One region of the Streptomyces solicamelliae genome, then DNA from elsewhere that is predicted to be linked to it. Evidence: predicted binding sites of a transcription regulator. Region 1 holds the regulator's gene; the other holds the start of a gene.
The links. The regulator HspR, encoded in region 1, represses chaperone genes until heat shock. The targets are predictions, from matches to a motif close to TTGAGNNNNNNNNNCTCAA.

Region 1 (10,450 bases):
CAGGCGAAGCGAGTACCGAGCCGGCCGGCGCACTGTCCCACGAGGGCTCGCTGCCGACCGAAGCACCGAACACGCCGAGAGCAGCCGCCGCAACAACAGCTATGGCGCCACGTGCACGAACCGTCCTGGTCATGGCCGTTCTCCACCTCTTTTGATCATTACCTCCTCCCCCGCGTCTACGACGATGGCTCACTCCGAACGCTTCCACCAGCGAGGGCAGGCATCATGTTCCTGTAATTCAGGACCCTGAGGGGGGTGCATATGCAACCAAAAGGGGACGATGGGGGACATGCGCACGGTGCGGACGAACTGTGCGTCGCCGGGAAAGACCTCTACGCGAAGGCTTTGCGATCGGGACGCATCGCATACAAGGAGACCGCGGTCGCTCCCTGTCTGATCGATCTCGGACTGCTGCGCGCCGATCCGGACGACGCCGACGTGCTCAGACCCATACCGCCGTCCGTCGCCCTCAACCAGCTCATCCATCCCATCGAGCGCGAGATCCAGGAACGCCGGCAGCTCACCGTCGCGTTGGCGGACACCTTCGAGCCGTTCATGTCGATCACCACCAAGGATCCGTCCACGGCCGACTCGATCAACGTGCTGGAAGGGCTCGGCCTGATCAACGCCACCCTGGACCGGGCGACCGCGGAGTGCACCGAGGAACTGCTCACCGTCCAGCCCGGGAGCGGACGCCGTCCTCACATCCTGCAAGAGGCGCTCCGCCGGGTCGAGCCACTTCTCGGACGCGGCATCTCCATGCGGACGCTCTATCAGCACACCGCGCGCCACCACTCGTCGACGTTGGCGTACGTCGAACACGTCGCCCCGCACGGGCTCGAGGTGCGCACGCTGGAAGAGATCATCGACCGGCTGATCATCATCGATCGCAAAGTCGCCTTCGTGCCCGCCCGCAGCGACCGGCAGGTCGCCCTGGAACTGCGCCACGAGGGTCTCGTACAGTACCTCGTAGGGGTGTTCGAACAGTTCTGGCTCCACGGCGTGCCGTGGGAGGACGAGGTCGTCGCGTACACGCCCGTCCTCGACGGGATCAGCGGCGTTCAGCGCTCCATCGCCCGGCTTCTGATCGAGGGTCACGTCGACGAGGCCATCGCGCGCCGGCTCGGGATGAACGTACGGACCTGCCGTGCGCACATCGCCAAGCTGGCCTCCGCGCTCGGCAGCGGCAGCCGGGCTCAACTCGGTTATCTCATCGCCCAGTCCGGCATCCTGGAGCAGGATCAGTGAACACCCTGTCACCGCGCGTAGACCTCGATCTCACCACCGGCGTCGTCCGGGTCGGCGGTGACGGGCTGCCCGAGGTCGTCGTCGCGCGGATCCCGGGCGACGGCGACACGGACGACGCGATCCCGGTCGGCACCCGCGACCCCGCCCGGCTCACGCTCACCGTGGACGGGCGGGAGGCGCGCCTGCGGCCCGGCAAGGGGCGGGTGTTCCGGCGGTCGTTCCGCGTGGACGCGACCGTGGACGGGGTCCGGTACCGGCTGGTGCCCTGCTCGTACGTGGAGAGCCGGTTCAGCCGCGGCGGGAAGGCCCTCGGACGCCTCGACTCGACCGGGGACGGGCTCGTCGGCGCCGAGTGGGACACGGAGCCGGACACCGCGCCCGACGCCCTGTCCCTGGCCCTCGGCACCGCCCTCGCCGCCGCGTTCGGCACGGGCGCGGCGCCCTGGTGGGAGATCAGCCTCCAGATGGTCGCCGAGCTCCTCCCGTGAGCGGATGACGACGAGGCCCCCGGTCGGGACGACCGGGGGCCTCGCACGTGAACGGAGGAGCTACTCGGGGCGCTTGGGGCGCCACACCACCAACGCGCTGGCCTGCTGCACGTCCTGGTACGGCACCAGGTCGCGTCGGTACGAGGCGTGCACCTGGGCCTCGCGCTGGCGCAGCGTCGCCGCCGCGCCCTCGACGGCCGCCGACAGCTCGGCGACCCGGGCCTGCAGCGCGGCGACCTGGTTCTCCAGTTCGATGATGCGCTTGATGCCGGCCAGGTTGATGCCCTCGTCCTGCGACAGCGCCTGCACCTGACGGAGCAGTTCGATGTCGCGGGCCGAGTAGCGCCGGCCGCGCCCGGCGGTGCGGTCGGGCGAGACCAGCCCGAGCCGGTCGTACTGCCGCAGGGTCTGCGGGTGCAGGCCGGAGAGCTGGGCCGCCACCGAGATGACGTACACCGGCGTCTCGTCGGTCAGTTCGTAGGGGTTGCGGCTGCGTCCCGAACGGCTCTCCATGTCCTCATGCTCCCTTCGCGGCCTGGAACAGCTCTGCCCGCGGGTCCACGTCCGCAGTCGCCTCGCGGTACGTCTCCAGGGCCTCGCGCGCCTTGTCGGTCAGGTCCGTGGGGACCTGGACCTCCACGGTCACCAGCAGGTCCCCGCGGGTGCCGTCCTTGCGGACCGCGCCCTTTCCGCGGGCCCGCATCGTCCGGCCGTTGGGCGTGCCCGCCGGCAGCTTGAGGGTGACCGCGGGGCCGCCCAGCGTCGGGACCTTGATCTCGCCGCCGAGCGCCGCCTCGTCGAAGCCGACGGGGACGGTCACGGTCAGGTTGTCGCCCTTGCGGCCGAACACGGGGTGCGCGTCGACGTGCACCACCACGTACAGGTCGCCGTTCTGCCCGCCGCGCTCGCCCGGTGCGCCCTTGCCGCGCAGCCGGATCCGCTGGCCGTCGGAGACGCCCGCCGGGATCCGGACCTGCATGGTCCGGGACGACTTGGCGCGCCCGCTGCCGTGGCAGACGTCGCAGGGGTTCTCCGCGATCAGGCCGCGGCCCTTGCAGTCCGCGCACGGGTCGGTCAGCGAGAAGCCGCCGCCCGAGCCGCGGGAGACCTGGCCGGTGCCGACACAGGTCGGGCACACCCGCGGCGTGCCGTTCTTGTCGCCGGTGCCGGAACAGGCCTTGCAGGGCTGCTGGCTGGACATCCGCAGCGGGACCGTGGCCCCGTCGACCGCCTCGGTGAAGCTGAGCGTCACCTCGGACTCGATGTCCTGGCCGCGCCGCGGCTGCGTGCGGGTGCCCGCGCCGCCGCGGTTGAACAGGCCGCCGAAGACGTCGCCGAGACCGCCGGCGCCGCCGCCGAAGCCACCGGCTCCGCCCTGGGCGCCGCCTCCGAAGAGGTCGCCCAGGTCGAAGTTGAAGGAGCCGCCGCCCCCGGGCCCGGCCCGGAAGCCACCGTTGCCGAACAGGGCGCGGGCGTCGTCGTACTCCTTGCGCTTCTTCGGGTCGCCGAGGACGTCGTTCGCCTCGGAGATCTCCTTGAAGCGCTCCTCGGCCTTGGTGTCGCCCTTGTTGGCGTCCGGGTGGTTCTCGCGGGCGAGTTTCCGGTACGCCTTCTTGATCTCGGCGTCGGTGGCGTCCTTGGGGACGCCGAGAACCTTGTAGTAGTCCTTCTCCACGAAGTCCTTCGTGCTCACCGGCGTCCCTCCTCTCGGACGATCTTCGCGTCAGCCCTTCTCAGGGCCACCGCTCTCCTCGTCGGCCTGCTTCTTCTCGTCCTTCGCGGCCGGCGTCGCCCCGGGCTGGGGCTCGGCCACCGCGACGCGCGCGGGCCGGATGGTCCGCTCGCCGATGCGGTACCCCGGCTGCAGGATCGCCACGCAGGTCGTCTCGGTGACGTCCGGCGCATACGAGTGCATCAGGGCCTCGTGGATCGTCGGGTCGAAGGGCTCGCCCTCCTTGCCGAACTGCTGCAGGCCCATCTTGGCGACGACCGTCTCCAGCGATTCGGCCACCGACTTGAACCCGCCCACGAGCTCGCCGTGGTCCCGGGCCCGGCCGACGTCGTCGAGCACCGGAAGGAGCTCCGTCAGGAGGCCCGCGACGGCGATCTCCTTGACGGTGATCCGGTCGCGCTCCACCCGGCGGCGGTAGTTCTGGTACTCGGCCTGGAGCCGCTGGAGGTCCTGGGTGCGCTCGGTGAGCGCGCTGCGGACCTGGTCCAGTTCGGCCGTCAGGCCGGCCGTCTTGCGTGCGTCCCCGGCCGGGGCCGCCGAGCCCTCCTCCGCGGAGGGGGTCTCGGCGGTCTCGGCGGCGTCGTCAGGGGTGGCGCCGGAGGGGACGTCGGGCTTCTCCTCGAAGCCCGGGGTCTCCTCCGTCATCAGGCAGCGCCGCCCTTCGGCTTCTCGTCGTCGACGATCTCGGCGTCCACGACGTCGTCGTCGGCCTTGGGGGCCTCGGCACCGCCCGCGGCACCGGCGGCACCGGCCTGCGCGTCGGCGTACAGGGCCTGGCCGAGCTTCTGGGAGACGGCCGCGACCTTCTCGGTGGCGGTCCGGATCTCCGCGGTGTTCTCGCCCTTGAGCTTCTCCTTGAGCTCGGCCACCGCCGTCTCGACCTCGGTCTTGACGTCGCCCGGGACCTTGTCCTCGTTGTCCTTGAGGAACTTCTCGGTCTGGTAGACGAGCTGCTCGCCCTGGTTGCGGGACTCGGCGGCCTCGCGGCGGGCGTGGTCCTCCTCCGCGTACTTCTCGGCCTCCTCGCGCATCCGGTTGACCTCGTCCTTCGGCAGCGAGGAGCCGCCGGTGACGGTCATCTTCTGCTCCTTGCCCGTGCCCAGGTCCTTGGCGGTCACGTGCATGATGCCGTTGGCGTCGATGTCGAAGGCGACCTCGATCTGCGGGACGCCGCGCGGGGCCGGCGGGAGGCCGGTCAGCTCGAACATGCCGAGCTTCTTGTTGTACGCCGCGATCTCGCGCTCGCCCTGGTAGACCTGGATCTGCACGGACGGCTGGTTGTCCTCGGCCGTCGTGAAGATCTCGGACCGCTTGGTCGGGATCGTGGTGTTGCGCTCGATGAGCTTGGTCATGATGCCGCCCTTGGTCTCGATACCGAGGGACAGCGGGGTGACGTCGAGGAGCAGGACGTCCTTGACCTCGCCCTTGAGGACACCGGCCTGCAGGGCGGCGCCGATGGCGACGACCTCGTCCGGGTTCACGCCCTTGTTGGCCTCGTTGCCGCCGGTCAGTTCCTTGACCAGGTCGGCGACGGCCGGCATACGGGTCGAGCCACCGACGAGAACGACGTGGTCGATCTCGGAGAGCTGGATGCCCGCGTCCTTGATGACGTTGTGGAACGGCGTCTTGCAGCGCTCCAGGAGGTCCGCGGTGAGCTGCTGGAACTGGGCCCGGGTGAGCTTCTCGTCCAGGTGCAGCGGGCCCTCGGCGGAGGCCGTGATGTACGGCAGGTTGATCGTGGTCTCGGTCGAGGACGAGAGCTCGATCTTCGCCTTCTCCGCGGCCTCGCGCAGGCGCTGGAGAGCCATCTTGTCCTTGGACAGGTCCACGCCGTGCCCGTTGGCGAACTGCTTCACCAGGTAGTCGACGACGCGCTGGTCCCAGTCGTCACCACCGAGGTGGTTGTCACCGTTGGTGGCCTTCACCTCGACGACGCCGTCGCCGATCTCCAGCAGGGACACGTCGAAGGTGCCGCCACCGAGGTCGAAGACGAGGATCGTCTGGTCGTCCTTGTCGAGGCCGTAGGCCAGGGCGGCCGCGGTCGGCTCGTTGACGATGCGCAGGACGTTGAGGCCCGCGATCTCACCGGCCTCCTTGGTGGCCTGACGCTCGGAGTCGTTGAAGTACGCCGGGACGGTGATGACCGCGTCGACGACCTTCTCGCCCAGGTACGCCTCGGCGTCGCGCTTCAGCTTCTGCAGGATGAAGGCGCTCATCTGCTGCGGGTTGAAGCTCTTGCCGTCGATGTCGATCTTCCAGTCGGTGCCCATGTGGCGCTTCACCGACCGGATGGTGCGGTCCACGTTGGTGACCGCCTGGCGCTTGGCGACCTCGCCGACGAGCACCTCGCCGTTCTTCGCGAAGGCGACGACGGACGGCGTGGTCCTGGCGCCCTCGGCGTTGGTGATGACGGTGGGCTCGCCGCCTTCGAGAACGCTGACGACGGAGTTAGTCGTGCCCAGGTCGATGCCGACCGCACGTGCCATTTCAATTCCTCCAGCTGACCTGACTTGAGTGGAACTGGCTCAAGGATGCACCACCCGTCCCGCGGAGTCAACAGACCTGAGTGGAGGGGACTCAACTCTTCGACGGGGTGGCGGCTCAGGAAGCCGGTGGGGTCCGGCGCGGCGGCCCGGGAACGGCATCCGCCCGTGAGAGAGTCGGGGCATTCGACGCCCCAAAGCCGGACATATACCGAGAAGGATCCCACGGACCGGCATGAAGCGGAGGTAAGCATGGCGAAGGGCACGGCCGCCAAGCGCGCACTGGACCTCACCGTCGCCCTGGCCCTGCTGGCCCTCGCCTCACCCGTCCTGCTCGCCGTCGCGGCCGCGCTCGCACTCGGCGCGCTCGGCCCGCTGGAGCCTCCCGGCACGGTGCTGCGCCGCGAGGTGCGCGCGGGCCTCGGCGGCCGTCCGTACGAGCTGCTCACCTTCCGGCGCGGGGGGCGGCTGATCGCCCGGCTGCCGCGGCTGCTCCATGTCGTACGGGGCGAGATGTCGCTCGTCGGGCCCGCGCCGCTGGCACCGGACCACGAGGAGTGCCGGGGTGAGGGAGCGCGGCGGCATGCGGTACGGCCGGGGCTGACCGGACTCTGGCAGGTCAGCCGGGAATCGGACCTGCCCTGGGACGAACGCCCGCTGCTGGATCTCCACTATGTGGACCATCACTGGCTGGGCATGGATCTGGCCATTCTGCGCCGTACGATTCGAGCAGGGCGGCAGACGCCGGCAAGGGTTCCCTGAGCGACACAGATCACCGCAGGCTCAACTACAGCACGGCGGAATATCTGGGTACCCTCAGCACGGACCTTCATAAGTTACCGCTTAGTACGTTCTGCAGCTTCCGCCTCGCAGGCCCGCCCGAGGAGCCCGTCATGCAACTCGCCGCGATCATCGTGTCGATCGCCATCACGGTGGTGGCCGTCGCGCTGTTCGGCCGCGCCACCGTGCAGATCTACCGCTTCGTGCGGCTCGGTCAGCCGGTGCCCGCCGGTACGCGTACCGGTGACCCCAAGCAGCGCACCATCACGCTGGTCAAGGAGTTCCTCGGCCACACGCGCATGAACCGCTGGGGCATCGTCGGCTTCGCGCACTGGTTCGTCGCGATCGGCTTCTTCGCCCTCCTGCTGACGATCGTCAACGCCTTCGGCCAGCTGTTCCAGGCCGACTGGCTGATCCCGATCATCGGCGACTGGCTGCCGTACGAGATCTTCACCGAGTTCCTCGGCACGATGACCGTGCTCGGCATCGTCACGCTCATCGTGATCCGCCAGCTCAGCAAGCCGACCCGGGCCGGCCGCAAGTCCCGCTTCGCCGGCTCCAAGACCGGCCAGGCGTACTTCGTCGAGGCCGTCATCCTCACCGTCGGTGTCTGCATCATGATGCTGCGCGCGCTCGAGGGCGCCCTGCACCACGTGGACGGCTGGGAGCCCGGCTTCTTCGCCTCGTACCCGGTGATCGCGCTGCTCGACGGCCTGGACCTGAGCACGCTGCAGAACCTCACGTACTTCTTCGCCGCGCTGAAGATCCTGACGTCCTTCACCTGGATGATCGTCGTCTCGCTCAACACCAACATGGGTGTGGCCTGGCACCGCTTCCTCGGCTTCCCGAACATCTGGTTCAAGCGCAACGCGGACGGCTCCACCGCCCTCGGCGCGCTGCAGCCGATGACGACCGCCGGCAAGGAGATCGACTGGGAGGACCCGGCCGAGGACGCCGTGTTCGGTGTCTCCCAGGTCGAGCAGTTCTCCTGGAAGGGCATCCTCGACTTCTCCACCTGCACCGAGTGCGGCCGCTGCCAGTCGCAGTGCCCCGCCTGGAACACGGGCAAGCCGCTCTCCCCGAAGCTCCTCATCATGTCGCTGCGCGACCACGCGCACGCCAAGGCGCCGTACCTGCTCGCGGGCGGCGGCAAGGACATGGAGGGCAACGAGAAGGCGTCGGAGGAGCAGCTCAAGGACGTCCCCGCCGCCGCTCTCGCCGAGGCCGAGCGCCCGCTGATCGGCACCGCCGAGGAGAACGGCGTCATCGACCCGGACGTCCTGTGGTCCTGCACCACCTGCGGCGCCTGCGTCGAGCAGTGCCCGGTCGACATCGAGCACATCGACCACATCGTCGACATGCGCCGCTACCAGGTGATGATCGAGTCCGCGTTCCCGTCCGAGGCGGGCACGATGCTCAAGAACCTGGAGAAGAAGGGCAACCCCTGGGGCCTGGCCAAGAAGCAGCGGGTCGAGTGGACCAAGGAGGTCGACTTCGAGGTCCCGATCGTCGGCAAGGACGTCGAGGACCTGTCGGAGTTCGACTACCTGTACTGGGTCGGCTGCGCCGGTGCCCTGGAGGACCGCGCCAAGAAGACCACCAAGGCCTTCGCGGAGCTGCTGCACATCGCGGGCGTCAAGTTCGCGATCATGGGCGGCGAGGAGAAGTGCACGGGTGACTCCCCGCGCCGTCTGGGCAACGAGCCGCTGTTCCAGCAGCTGGGCGCCGAGAACGTCGCGATGCTGAACATGGCGTTCGGCGAGGACGACGAGGACGAGTCGACGAAGAAGCCGAAGTCGGCGAAGAAGATCGTCTCGACCTGCCCGCACTGCTTCAACACCATCGCCAACGAGTACCCGCAGCTCGGCGGCGAGTACGAGGTCATCCACCACACGCAGCTGCTCCAGCACCTGATCGACGAGGGCCGGCTGCTGCCGGTCACCCCGGTCGACGGTCTGATCACCTACCACGACCCGTGCTACCTGGGCCGCCACAACAAGGTCTACACGCCGCCGCGCGAGATCATGTCGGCCGTCCCGGGCCTGCGTCAGCAGGAGATGCACCGCCACAAGGAGCGCGGCTTCTGCTGCGGTGCCGGCGGCGCGCGGATGTGGATGGAGGAGCGCATCGGCAAGCGCATCAACACCGAGCGCGTGGACGAGGCGCTGTCCCTCAACCCGGACATCGTCTCCACCGCCTGCCCGTTCTGCCTCGTCATGCTCACGGACTCCGTGAACGGCAAGAAGAACGACGGCAAGGCCAAGGAGAGCCTGCAGGTCGTGGACGTCGCGCAGCTGCTGCTCGACTCGGTGAAGAAGCCGGTGGAGGAGCTGCCGGCGGATGCCGAGCCGGAGCCCGAGCCGGCGAAGTAGGACGACAGAAGTACGGCGGAGGGGCCGCTCCCGGACGGGGGGCGGCCCCTCCGCCGTACCCGGGTCCGGCCCCCGGATCTCCCCCGGTCCGCACCCCTAGGGGATGTCACAGGTCGGCCGCAAAGGGTCCCCGGCACCCCCGTGCGTGCGCCGCGCACAGCAGGAGCGGGTACGTTCGACAACGTGGCTGGATTCAGGATCGGACGCGGCCGGGACAACCGCACCTCGCGACAACACCCGCAGCAGGCACCGCAGTACGGGCGGCAGGCGGCCCCGCCGCCGTACGCGCAGCAGCAGTGGCAGCAGGGCTCGCAGCAGCCGTACGGGGAGCCGGAGTACTTCGGCGACCCGTACCCGCAGCAGGGCGGCCACCCGCCGCGCGGCGGGTACCCGGGCCAGGGCGGCGCGCCCGGCGGCGCGGGCCACGGCGGGCACGGCGGCCACGCGGCGAACAACCCGGGTCACACCCGCGCCTTCAGCATCCACGACGACCCGTACAACGACGGGTCCATGTACCAGGCCGGCGCCGCCCCCGCCGCCCCGGCCGGCCCGCGGCTGTCGTGGAAGCCGCTGCTCAGCGGCATCGTGCTGCGCCCCGGCCCGACGTTCCTGCAGATGCGGGACTACGCGGTGTGGGGCCCGGCGCTGGTCGTCACGTTCCTGTACGGCATGCTGGCGATCTTCGGCTTCGACCAGGCGCGCGAGGAGGCCATCGGCGCGCCGCTGTCGAAGGTGGTGCCGTACGTCCTGATGACCGGTACCGGCTTCGTGATCGGCGGTCTGATCCTGGGCGCCGTGACGCACACGCTGGCCCGCCAGCTGGGCGGCGACGGCTCGTGGCAGCCGACGGTGACCCTGTCGATGATCATCATGTCGCTCACCGACGCGCCGCGTCTGGTGTTCGCCATCTTCCTGGGCGGCGAGAACAGCCTGGTGCAGGTGCTCGGCTGGGTGACGTGGCTGGCGGCGGGCGCGCTGTTCACCTCGATGGTGAGCAAGTCCCACGACCTGCCGTGGCCGAAGGCGCTGGGCGCCTCGGCGATCCAGCTGATCGCGCTGCTCTCGCTGATCAAGCTGGGCACGATCTGACGTTCCTCCGCAACGCAGGCCGCCGCCGACCGGTTCGTCCGGTCGGCGGCGGCCTGTTTCCGTCGTGCGCCTACAGGTCCGAGGTCTGCAGGAGCAGGTTCCGGGAGGTCTTGGAGACCGTCAGGACGTCCTTCACCGCATGCTCGACGACCCACTCCCGGACCGTGTCGGCGTCCGCGGCCGGGTGCGCCGCCTTGTAGAGCGCGGCGACGCCCGCGACGTGCGGGGACGCCATGGACGTCCCGTCGAGGGCCGTGC
Region 2 (10,450 bases), 1.0 Mb from region 1:
GACCTCCTCCTCGCCACGCCGCTTCTCCAGCTCCTCGATGCCACGGTCCGTGAAGTACATGCGACCAGGATAGGCCGGAGGCCCGGCACCCCCTCGACAGGGGCGCCGGGCCTCCGGCCTGGCCGAGAGCCTTCGGGACTACGCCTCGAAGACCTCGTTGCACAGCTGCTGCTGCTCCGCCTGGTGACGCTTGGCCGAGCCGACCGCCGGCGAGGAGGAGTGCGGGCGCGAGATGCGCCGCAGCCGCTCCGCCGGGGGCAGGTCCGCGCCGACCGCCAGGTCCAGGTGGTCGATCAGGTTGAGCGCGATGAACGGCCAGGCACCCTGGTTCGCCGGCTCCTCCTGCGCCCAGATGTACTTCGCCGCGTTCGGGTACTTGGCGATCTCGGCCTGCAGCTCCTTGCCCGGCAGCGGGTACAGGCGCTCCACACGGATGATCGCGGTGTCCGTGACGCCGCGCTTCTGCCGCTCGGCCTCCAGGTCGTAGTAGACCTTGCCCGCGCAGAAGACGACCTTGCGGACGTCCGCCGGGTTCACCGAATCGTCGCCGATCACCGGGCGGAAGCCGCCGGTGGTGAACTCCTCCATCTTCGACGCCGCGGCCTTCAGACGCAGCATCGACTTCGGGGTGAAGACGATCAGCGGCTTGTGGTGCGGGTTGTGGACCTGCCAGCGCAGCAGGTGGAAGTAGTTCGACGGCAGGGTCGGCATGGCGACCGTCATGTTGTCCTGCGCGCACATCTGGAGGAAGCGCTCCGGGCGGGCGGACGAGTGGTCCGGGCCCTGGCCCTCGTAGCCGTGCGGCAGCAGCAGCGTGACGCCGGAGGTCTGGCCCCACTTCTGCTCGGCCGAGGAGATGAACTCGTCGACGACGGTCTGCGCGCCGTTGACGAAGTCACCGAACTGGGCCTCCCACATGACCAGCGCGTCCGGGCGGGCCAGCGAGTAGCCGTACTCGAAGCCCATCGCCGCGTACTCGCTGAGCAGCGAGTCGTAGACGTTGTACCGGGCCTGCTCCTCGGTCAGGTAGAGCAGCGGGGTGTAGTCCTCGCCGGTCTCCTGGTCGACCAGGACCGCGTGGCGCTGGCCGAACGTGCCGCGGCGGGAGTCCTGGCCGGCGAGCCGGACCGTGGTGCCCTCCATCAGCAGCGAACCGATGGCCAGGGTCTCGCCCATGCCCCAGTCGATCGTGCCGTCGTCGATCGAGGCCGCGCGACGCTGCATCTGCGGCATCAGACGCGGGTGGACGGTGATCCGCTCGGGGATGTTGACCTGGGACTCGGCGATCCGCTTCACGACCTCCTGGGAGACCGCGGTGCTCACGGTCACCGGGAACTCGGCCTGCGTGTCCGGGACATGCACCGGGGCCGGCGCCGAGGTGGCCTCGCGGACCTCCGCGAAGACCTTCTCCAGCTGGCCCTGGAAGTCCTGGAGCGCCTGCTCCGCCTCTTCCAGCGTGATGTCGCCACGACCGATCAGCGACTCGGTGTACAGCTTGCGCACCGAACGCTTCTTGTCGATCAGGTTGTACATCTGCGGGTTGGTGAACTGCGGGTTGTCGCCCTCGTTGTGACCGCGGCGGCGGTAGCAGATGAGGTCGATCACGACGTCCTTGTTGAACGCCTGGCGGAACTCGAAGGCGAGCCGCGCGACGCGGACCACGGCCTCCGGGTCGTCGCCGTTCACGTGGAAGATCGGCGCCTCGATCATGCGGGCCACGTCGGTCGCGTACATCGACGAACGCGAGGACTCCGGGGCGGCGGTGAAGCCGACCTGGTTGTTGATGACGATGTGGACCGTGCCGCCGGTGCGGTAGCCGCGCAGCTGCGACATGTTCAGCGTCTCGGCCACGACGCCCTGGCCCGCGAAGGCCGCGTCGCCGTGCAGGGCGACCGGCAGGACGGTGAAGTCCGTGCCGCCCTTGTTGATGACGTCCTGCTTGGCGCGGACGACACCCTCCAGGACCGGGTCGACCGCCTCCAGGTGCGAGGGGTTGGCGACCAGCGAGACCTTGATCTGCTCGCCGTCCAGGCCGGTGAAGGTGCCCTCGGCGCCCAGGTGGTACTTCACGTCGCCGGAGCCGTGCATCGACTTCGGGTCGAGGTTGCCCTCGAACTCGCGGAAGATCTGGGCGTACGACTTGCCGACGATGTTCGCCAGGACGTTCAGGCGGCCGCGGTGGGCCATGCCGATGACGACCTCGTCGAGGCGGGCCTCGGCGGCGGAGTCGAGCACCGCGTCGAGCAGCGGGATGACGGACTCGCCGCCCTCCAGGGAGAACCGCTTCTGACCGACGTACTTGGTCTGCAGGAAGGTCTCGAACGCCTCGGCGGCGTTGAGCCGGCGCAGGATCCGCAGCTGCTCCTCGCGCTCCGGCTTGGAGTGCGCGCGCTCGACGCGGTCCTGGATCCACTTGCGCTGCTTCGGGTCCTGGATGTGCATGAACTCGACGCCGGTGGTGCGGCAGTACGAGTCGCGCAGCACGCCGAGGATGTCGCGCAGCTTCATCATCGACTTGCCGGCGAAGCCGCCGACCGCGAACTCTCGCTCCAGGTCCCACAGGGTGAGGCCGTGTTCGGTGATGTCCAGGTCGGGGTGCTTGCGCTGGCGGTACTCCAGCGGGTCGGTGTCGGCCATGACGTGGCCGCGGACCCGGTAGGAGTGGATCAGCTCGAAGACCCGGGCGGCCTTCGTGACGTCGTCGTCGTGCGAGGTGTCGATGTCCTTGAGCCAGCGGACCGGCTCGTAGGGGATGCGCAGGGCCTTGAAGACCTCGTCGTAGAAGCCGTCCTCGCCGAGGAGCAGGTTCGAGACGATGCGCAGGAACTCGCCGGAGGCGGCGCCCTGGATGACCCGGTGGTCGTAGGTCGACGTGAGCGTCATGACCTTCGAGATGCCGAGCTTGTTGAGGGTGTCCTGGCTGGTGCCCTGGAACTCGGCCGGGTAGTCCATCGAGCCGACGCCCATGATGACCGACTGTCCGGGCATCAGGCGCGGCACGGAGTGGACGGTGCCGAGGCCGCCGGGGTTGGTCAGGGAGACCGTGACGCCGGTGAAGTCCTCCATCGTCAGCTTGCCGACGCGGGCGCGCTTGACGATGTCCTCGTAGGCCTGCCAGAACTCGAAGAAGTTCAGCGTCTCGGCCTTCTTGATGCCGGCGACGACGAGCTGGCGGTCGCCGTTCGGCTTCACCAGGTCGATGGCCAGACCGAAGTTCACGTGCTCCGGCTTGACCAGCGTCGGCTTGCCGTCCTTCTCCGCGAAGGAGTAGTTCATCGACGGCATGGCCTTGATCGCCTGCACCATCGCGTAGCCGATGAGGTGGGTGAAGGAGATCTTCCCGCCCCGGGCACGCTTCAGGTGGTTGTTGATGACGATCCGGTTGTCGAAGAGCAGCTTCACCGGGACGGCGCGGACGGACGTGGCCGTCGGCATCTCCAGCGAGGCGTTCATGTTCTTCGCGACGGCGGCGGCGGGACCGCGGAGCGTGATCAGCTCCGGGCCGTCGGCGGCGGCCGGGGTCGCCGGGGCGGCCTTGGCGGGCGCGGCGGCGGGCTTCGCCGGGGCCGGGGCGGCGGCAGCGGGCTTCGCCGGGGCCGGGGCGGCAGCGGCGGGCTTCGCCGGCGCGGGAGCCGGGGCGGCGGGAGCCGGAGTGGCCGGGGCGGCGGGGGCGGCCGGAGCGGCAGGTGCGGCCTGTGCGGGGCTCACCTGCGCCGCCGCCGGCGTCTCCGTGGCACCGGGCTTGTAGTCGGCGAAGAAGTCCCACCAGGCACGGTCGACCGAATTCGGGTCCTGGAGGTACTGCTGGTAGATCTCGTCGACGAGCCACTCATTGGCGCCGAAGGCGGTCGCAGGGTTCTTTCCCTGCCCGTCTTGGTCGGTGGAGGTACTCGGGGTACTGGGGGACTGAGACGACACGGCGGTAACCGCCCTCTTCCGCTTCACAAGGTGATGGACAGCGGAAATAAAGGCTACGCCTCCCCGGCCGGGAGGTGCAGGCCAGGCGCTCCAACGTCGCGCAAGTCACACTTGACGAGGTGTTTCGGCGCTGTGAATGGCGGGAAACAACCGGGGTTCCGCCTCTGTGAGGGTACGGAGAACCGCGGCCGCGCCCGCATCCGGCCCGCAGCCCTACTCACACTCTGGCCATCACACGGCCACGTGCAGTGCAGCTCCTGCTCGTACATCCAACAGGAGCCGCCACACGCATTCACGCAGAACGCGTGCTTCCGGTTCGACCCTACGTCAACCCGCAGGTCAACATCACGCCGGAAGGCTTCCCGGGAGGGTGACCCGGATACGGCAGCCGCGTGACGATTCGGCCACCCCGATGCGGCCGCCGTGCAGATCCACCGCCCAGCGGGCGATCGCCAGGCCCAGCCCCGTGCCGCCGTCGCTGCCCTTGCCGCCCTGACCGGGGACGGCGCCCCGGTTGAAGCGCTCGAAGACCTTGTGCCGCTCCGACTCCGGGATGCCGGGGCCCTCGTCCTCGACCTCCAGCTCCAGCGAGTCCGGCAGCGGGCCGCGCCGGGCCCGTACCGTGACCCGGCCGTGCGCCGGGGAGTGCTTCACCGCGTTGTCGATCAGGTTCGCCATCACCTGGTGCAGCCGCTCGGCGTCCGCGTGCGCGGTGAGCTCCGGCGGCGAGACATCCAGGTGGAGATGGACGTCGGTGCGGTTGTGCAGCCCGGACGTGGAGTCGAGGCCGCGCTGCGAGGCCGCCAGATTGGCCTCCCGCAGCACCCCCGAGAGGTAGGGCCAGACCTCGAAACGGCGTGCCCTGAGCGTGACGACACCGTTGTCGAGCCGTGACAGGTCGAGCAGCGTCTCCACCAGCCGGCCGAGCCGTTCGGTCTGCTTCAGGGCGGTGCGCATGGTCTCCGGATCGGCCTCCGAGACCCCGTCGACCACGTTCTCCAGGACCGCCCGCAGCGCCGCGATGGGCGTGCGCAGCTCGTGCGAGACATTGGCCACCAGCTCCTTGCGGTGCTGGTCCTCGGCCTCCAGGTCGTCCGCCATGCGGTTGATCGTCCGGGCCAGGCCGCCCAGCTCGTCGCGCCGGTCCGCGCCCTGCACCCGTCTGCCGAGGTCGCCGCGCGAGATCGCGCCCGCCACCGTCGTCATCTCGTCCAGCGGGGCGGTCAGGCCGTGCGCCACGAACTGTGTGATCAGCAGGGTGGCGATCATCGCGAAGATCGTGATGTACCGGAACTCGGTGGACGTCCGGATGGCCACCAGGGCCAGACCGGAGGTCAGCAGGACCGCCCCGACGACCAGGGCCCCCAGCTTCGTCTTGATCGAGATCACGATCCGGCGGCCGCGGCGGGCGCCGGGACGACCCGGCTGGGTCATGACGCCGGGGTCTCCAGGGCGTAGCCGACGCCGTGCACGGTACGGATGCGCTCCGCGCCGATCTTCCGGCGCAGCGCCTTGATGTGGCTGTCGACCGTCCGGGTGCCCGAGGCGTCCGCCCAGTCCCACACCTCGGCGAGCAGCTGCTCGCGGGAGAGCACCGCGCGGGGCGTGTTCGCCAGGCAGACCAGCAGGTCGAACTCGGTCGGCGTCAGGTGGACGTCCTCCGCCTTCACCCGGACCCGGCGCTGCGCGTGGTCGATCTCCAGCTCGCCGAGCCGCAGGATCCCGCTGCGCGGGGTCACCGCCGCGAGCGCGGCCCGCTCCACGCGGCGCAGCAGCACGTGCACCCGGGCGGCCAGCTCCCGCATGGAGAAGGGCTTCGTCATGTAGTCGTCCGCGCCGACCCCGAGGCCGACCAGCATGTCGGTCTCGTCGTCCCGTGCCGTGAGCATCAGGACCGGGACCGGACGCTGGGACTGCACGCGGCGGCAGACCTCCAGGCCGTCGAAGCCCGGCAGCATCACGTCCAGGACCATCAGGTCCGGCTGCCAGGCCTCGGCCGCGTCCACCGCGGCCGGCCCGTCTCCCGCGGTCTGCACCAGGAAGCCCTCGGCGCGCAGTCGCGCCGAGACCGCGTCCAGGATCGTGGCGTCGTCCTCGACGACGAGTACCCGACGCTGCGCACCGGGGGTGGCCGCCGCACCGTTGTGAGTGGTGTGTGTCTGCTCCATCGCCCGCCCCTGTCGCGTTGCCGCGTGTGCTGTGGTTCGTGCCGCCGGTTCGTTTGCGGCAGTGATCCTTACGTGTCGGTCAGCAGCGTAAAGGCAGTCGGCACGTCCCGGCTACGCAGGTCGTACGCCGAGGTGCACCACATCGGGAACGCCTCGGGCAACGCGGATCTCTTCGGTTCTTACCCCGCTGAATCCGGCATTCCGCAACGAGTCTTCAAAAGTGGCGGACGGCTGCGCGGACCACACCGCGAGCACGCCGCCGGGGTTCAGCCGATCCTTGCAGGCGGCAAGACCGGCCGGAGAGTAAAGACTTCGGTTGTCCTCGGTGACGGTCCAGTCCGGTCCGTTGTCGATGTCGAGGCAGAGCGCGTCGTACCACTCGGCGCTTGTGTGCAGGTGGGCGACCAGATCGGCGTGCAGCACGGTACTGCGCGGGTCGGCCAGCGAGGCGGCGCTGAGCGGGGCGAGCGGGCCGGTGCGGTGCCAGTCGATGATCGCCGCCTCGCGCTCGACGACCGTGATCCGGCCCCAGCGGGGGTCGGCGGCGGCGTGCGCGAGGGAGAAGCCGACGCCGAGGCCGCCGATGAGCACGGCGGGGGCGGGGCGGTCGGCGGGGAGCGCGTCGCGCGCCGCGTCGACCAGGAGCCGCTCCGAGCGGCCGTCGGACGTGTCCATCAGGAACGTGCCGTTGGCGATGATCTCGAAGTGCTCCTCGCGCCGCCGCAGTACGACTTCTCCGTACGGTCCCTCGCGCCGGTCGAGAGTGACGGGGCCGGACATGATCCCTCCCTGACGGTGTCTCGGGTACGGGCCTGTCCGGCCATCCTGCCGGACCGGGCGGCGGGGCCGAACCGGAATTTTCACCTACCCGTCGGCGGACCGCCGTCGGGCAGCGCGGCGAACACCCGGTCCAGGGCCTGCGGCCGGTCGCCGTCACCGGCGACGACGACCCGGTGGTCGTACGAGACGACGTACTGGAACCCGTCGGCCACCGTGCCGGGGTCCACCCGTACGGGCACCGCCGCGTACTGCGGCGACTCCAGCGCGGTGCGCAGCTCGGTGAGTTCGGCGGCCTTCATGCGGCCCTCGCTGGTGCGCGGCGCCTTCAGGCCCCGGCGCAGGGTGTAGCGGCCGTCGCCGTACACCAGGAGCTGGTTCGCGACGCCGGCGAGCCCGCCGCTCACGTTGACCTCGACCAGGACCTCGTCGGCGCGCGGTTCGGCCCGGGGCGCGGCGGACGTCGTGGCGGGGCCGGCCCCGTCCGGCGGCAGGGGCGGCTGCTGCCCGCATGCCGTCAGGGCGGCCGTCGCCGCGACGGTCGCGATGCCCACGCCCAGGTGCTTGCGTCCTCGTCTCATGCGCCGAGCATGCCCGGTCCCTCCTCCCGCGCGCAGCCGATCCGTTCGAACAGGGTGTCGTGCAGCGCCGCGAGCCGCGGACCGTGCGGGCCGCCGCGGACGGCCAGGTCGACGGCGTCGGCGCAGGCCCGGCAGACGCCGAGGTGCGCCTCCGCGTGCGCCAGCAGCTCGGGGGAGAGCTCCCCGCGGGCGTACGCGGCGATCCAGTGGCCGGGCATGTGCCGCGGATCGGCGCGGAGCAGGGGGGAGGTGTCGGGCACGGCGGCTTCGCTTCTTTCGGGTGCGGGGGGAGCGGACGCGGCTTTCGGGACGGGCCTAGGGACGGGCGTGGGGGACCCGGTCGCGGGCATCGTCGTCACCTCCCGCGTCGTCCGACGCGCGCTGCGCCACGATCCATTCGCGCAGCCGCGCGCAGCCCCGGGCGGCACGCGCCTTCACCGTGCCCTCGGGCACCCGGAGCCGCTCCGCGGTCTCGCGGACGCTGCACTGCCGCAGGTACCGCAGCTCGATCACCTCGCGCTGCGCCGCGGGCAGCCCCGCCAGCGCGACCGCGATCGCCGCGTACCGCGGGGCGGAGCCGAGCAGGCACTCCTCCGCGGACGGCGCGATCCCGGCGGAGGCGGGCGTGTGCTCGCGGGCCCGGTCGGCGAGGGTCCGCTGGCGGCCCGCCGCCCGTTCGAGGTCGATCGCGCGGCTGCGGGCGATCGAGCGCAGCCAGGCCGGCACGCTGCCGGCGTGGAAGCCCGAGGCGCTCTTCCACACGGTCAGGAAGGTCTCCTGCACGGCGTCGTCCACGGCCTGCGCGGGGAAGCCCCGGTTCAGCAGGTACGCGAAGAGAGGCCCGGCGTGCCGGGCGAAGAGCCGCGACAGCGCGTCCTTGTCGCCGCCGGCGACGGCATGCACCAGATGGGTGTCGCAGCGGGACCCCGCCGTCTCGTCGGGTGGCGGACCCGCGCACCGCGCGTACCCGGGATAACCGGTCGTCACGGGAAGGGAACGCACGGGGTCCGCCGGAAGGTTGCGTTCCAGGGAGCCGGGCCGGGACCGGCCGTCGCACCCAGGGCGCATTCGCCACAATCGCGCGCCGGTCGCACGCCCCCGGGTGGCATCGCTCACAGCGAACAGCAACCGGGGAACATTCCTCCGCTCACATGCATTGAGTCGGCATAACTCAACTTGAATGCCGGAGGGAAGATCATGGCTTCGACGTCTTCACCGCTCACTCTGCCTGTGCTGCCCCTTGACGACGAGGTCGTGCTGCCCGGAATGGTGGTGCCTCTCGACCTGTCCGACCCGGACGTGCGCGCCGCGGTGGAGGCCGCCCAGGTCGCCGCCCGTACGGCGGGCCGCAAGCCGCAGGTGCTGCTCGTGCCCCGGATCGACGGCGCGTACGCCGCCACCGGCGTCCTCGGCACGGTCGAGCAGGTGGGGCGGCTGTCCGACGGCGACCCCGGCGCGCTGATCCGCGGCCGCGGCCGCGTCCGCATCGGCGCCGGCACCACCGGCCCCGGGGGTGCCCTCTGGGTCGAGGGCTCCGTGGTCGAGGAGACGGTCCCCGAGCCGCTGCCCGGTGCCGTCGCCGAGCTGGTCAAGGAGTACAAGGCCCTCGCCACCAGCTGGCTGAAGAAGCGCGGCGCCTGGCAGGTCGTGGACCGCGTCCAGCAGATCGACGGCGTCTCCGCGCTCGCCGACAACTCCGGCTACTCCCCGTTCCTCACCCTGGAGCAGAAGGTCGAGCTCCTGGAGACCGCCGACCCGGTCGCCCGGCTGAAGCTGGCCACCGCGCAGCTGCGCGAGCACCTGGCCGAGCAGGACGTGGCGGAGACCATCGCCAAGGACGTCCAGGAGGGCGTCGACAAGCAGCAGCGCGAGTTCCTGCTCCGCCGTCAGCTGGACGCCGTCCGCAAGGAGCTGCGCGAGCTGAACGGCGAGTCCGAGGGCGACGAGTCCGACGACTACCGCACCCGCGTGGAGGCCGCCGACCTGCCGGAGAGCGTCCGCGAGGCCGCCCTCAAGGAGGTCGAGAAGCTGGAGCGGTCCAGCGACCAGTCCCCGGAGGGCTCCTGGATCCGCACCTGGCTCGACACCGTCCTCGAACTCCCCTGGAACGAACGCACCGAGGACCGGTACGACATCCCCGGCGCCCAGGCCGTCCTGGACGCCGAGCACGCGGGCCTGGAGGACGTGAAGGAGCGGATCACCGAGTACCTGGCCGTGCGCAAGCGGCGCTCCGAGCGCGGGCTCGGCGTGGTCGGCGGCCGTCGCGGCGGCGCGGTGCTGGCCCTCGTCGGCCCGCCCGGCGTCGGCAAGACCTCGCTGGGCGAGTCCGTCGCGCACGCGATGGGACGCAAGTTCGTCCGCGTGGCCCTCGGCGGCGTACGGGACGAGGCGGAGATCCGCGGCCACCGGCGTACGTACGTCGGCGCGCTGCCCGGCCGGATCGTGCGGGCGATCAAGGAGGCCGGGTCCATGAACCCGGTGGTCCTGCTCGACGAGATCGACAAGGTCGGCTCCGACTTCCGCGGCGACCCGGCCGCGGCGCTGCTCGAGGTCCTGGACCCGGCGCAGAACCACACCTTCCGCGACCACTACCTGGAGGTCGAGCTCGACCTGAGCGACGTCGTGTTCCTCGCGACGGCGAACGTCCTGGAGGCCATCCCGGAGGCCCTGCTCGACCGCATGGAGCTGGTCCGCCTGGACGGCTACACCGAGGACGAGAAGGTCGTCATCGCCCGCGACCACCTGCTGCCCCGGCAGCTGGAGCGGGCCGGCCTGCAGTCCGGCGAGGTGACCATCGACGAGGCCGCGCTGCGGAAGCTGGCCGGCGAGTACACCCGGGAGGCCGGTGTCCGCACCCTGGAGCGCTCGATCGCCCGGCTGCTGCGCAAGGTCACGGCCCAGCACGAACTCGGCGACCGCGAGCTGCCGTTCACGGTCGGCGCGGACGACCTGCGGGCCCTGATCGGCCGGCCGCACCACGTGCCCGAGTCCGCCCAGGACCCCGCG

Region 2: a site for HspR is predicted at 8,601-8,619, ahead of lon (endopeptidase La). Genes of this name have one in related genera too.

The regions. Positions count from the first base shown of each region.
Region 1 covers NZ_CP160404.1:3,800,195-3,810,644, reverse strand. Annotated here, with positions in the region: gene ABZO31_RS17735 (helix-turn-helix transcriptional regulator) at 262-1,248, shown strand; gene ABZO31_RS17730 (hypothetical protein) at 1,245-1,736, shown strand; gene ABZO31_RS17725 (heat shock protein transcriptional repressor HspR) at 1,797-2,249, opposite strand; gene dnaJ (molecular chaperone DnaJ) at 2,254-3,429, opposite strand; gene grpE (nucleotide exchange factor GrpE) at 3,460-4,113, opposite strand; gene dnaK (molecular chaperone DnaK) at 4,113-5,954, opposite strand; gene ABZO31_RS17705 (sugar transferase) at 6,204-6,713, shown strand; gene ABZO31_RS17700 ((Fe-S)-binding protein) at 6,845-9,103, shown strand; gene ABZO31_RS17695 (Yip1 family protein) at 9,287-10,192, shown strand; gene ABZO31_RS17690 (S8 family peptidase) at 10,263-10,450, opposite strand, start outside.
Region 2 covers NZ_CP160404.1:4,824,598-4,835,047, forward strand. Annotated here, with positions in the region: gene ABZO31_RS22640 (DUF6104 family protein) at 1-60, opposite strand, end outside; gene ABZO31_RS22645 (multifunctional oxoglutarate decarboxylase/oxoglutarate dehydrogenase thiamine pyrophosphate-binding subunit/dihydrolipoyllysine-residue succinyltransferase subunit) at 139-3,918, opposite strand; gene ABZO31_RS22650 (HAMP domain-containing sensor histidine kinase) at 4,264-5,352, opposite strand; gene ABZO31_RS22655 (response regulator transcription factor) at 5,349-6,086, opposite strand; gene ABZO31_RS22660 (spermidine synthase) at 6,198-6,866, opposite strand; gene ABZO31_RS22665 (hypothetical protein) at 6,947-7,444, opposite strand; gene ABZO31_RS22670 (zf-HC2 domain-containing protein) at 7,441-7,704, opposite strand; gene ABZO31_RS22675 (RNA polymerase sigma factor) at 7,760-8,431, opposite strand; gene lon (endopeptidase La) at 8,642-10,450, shown strand, end outside.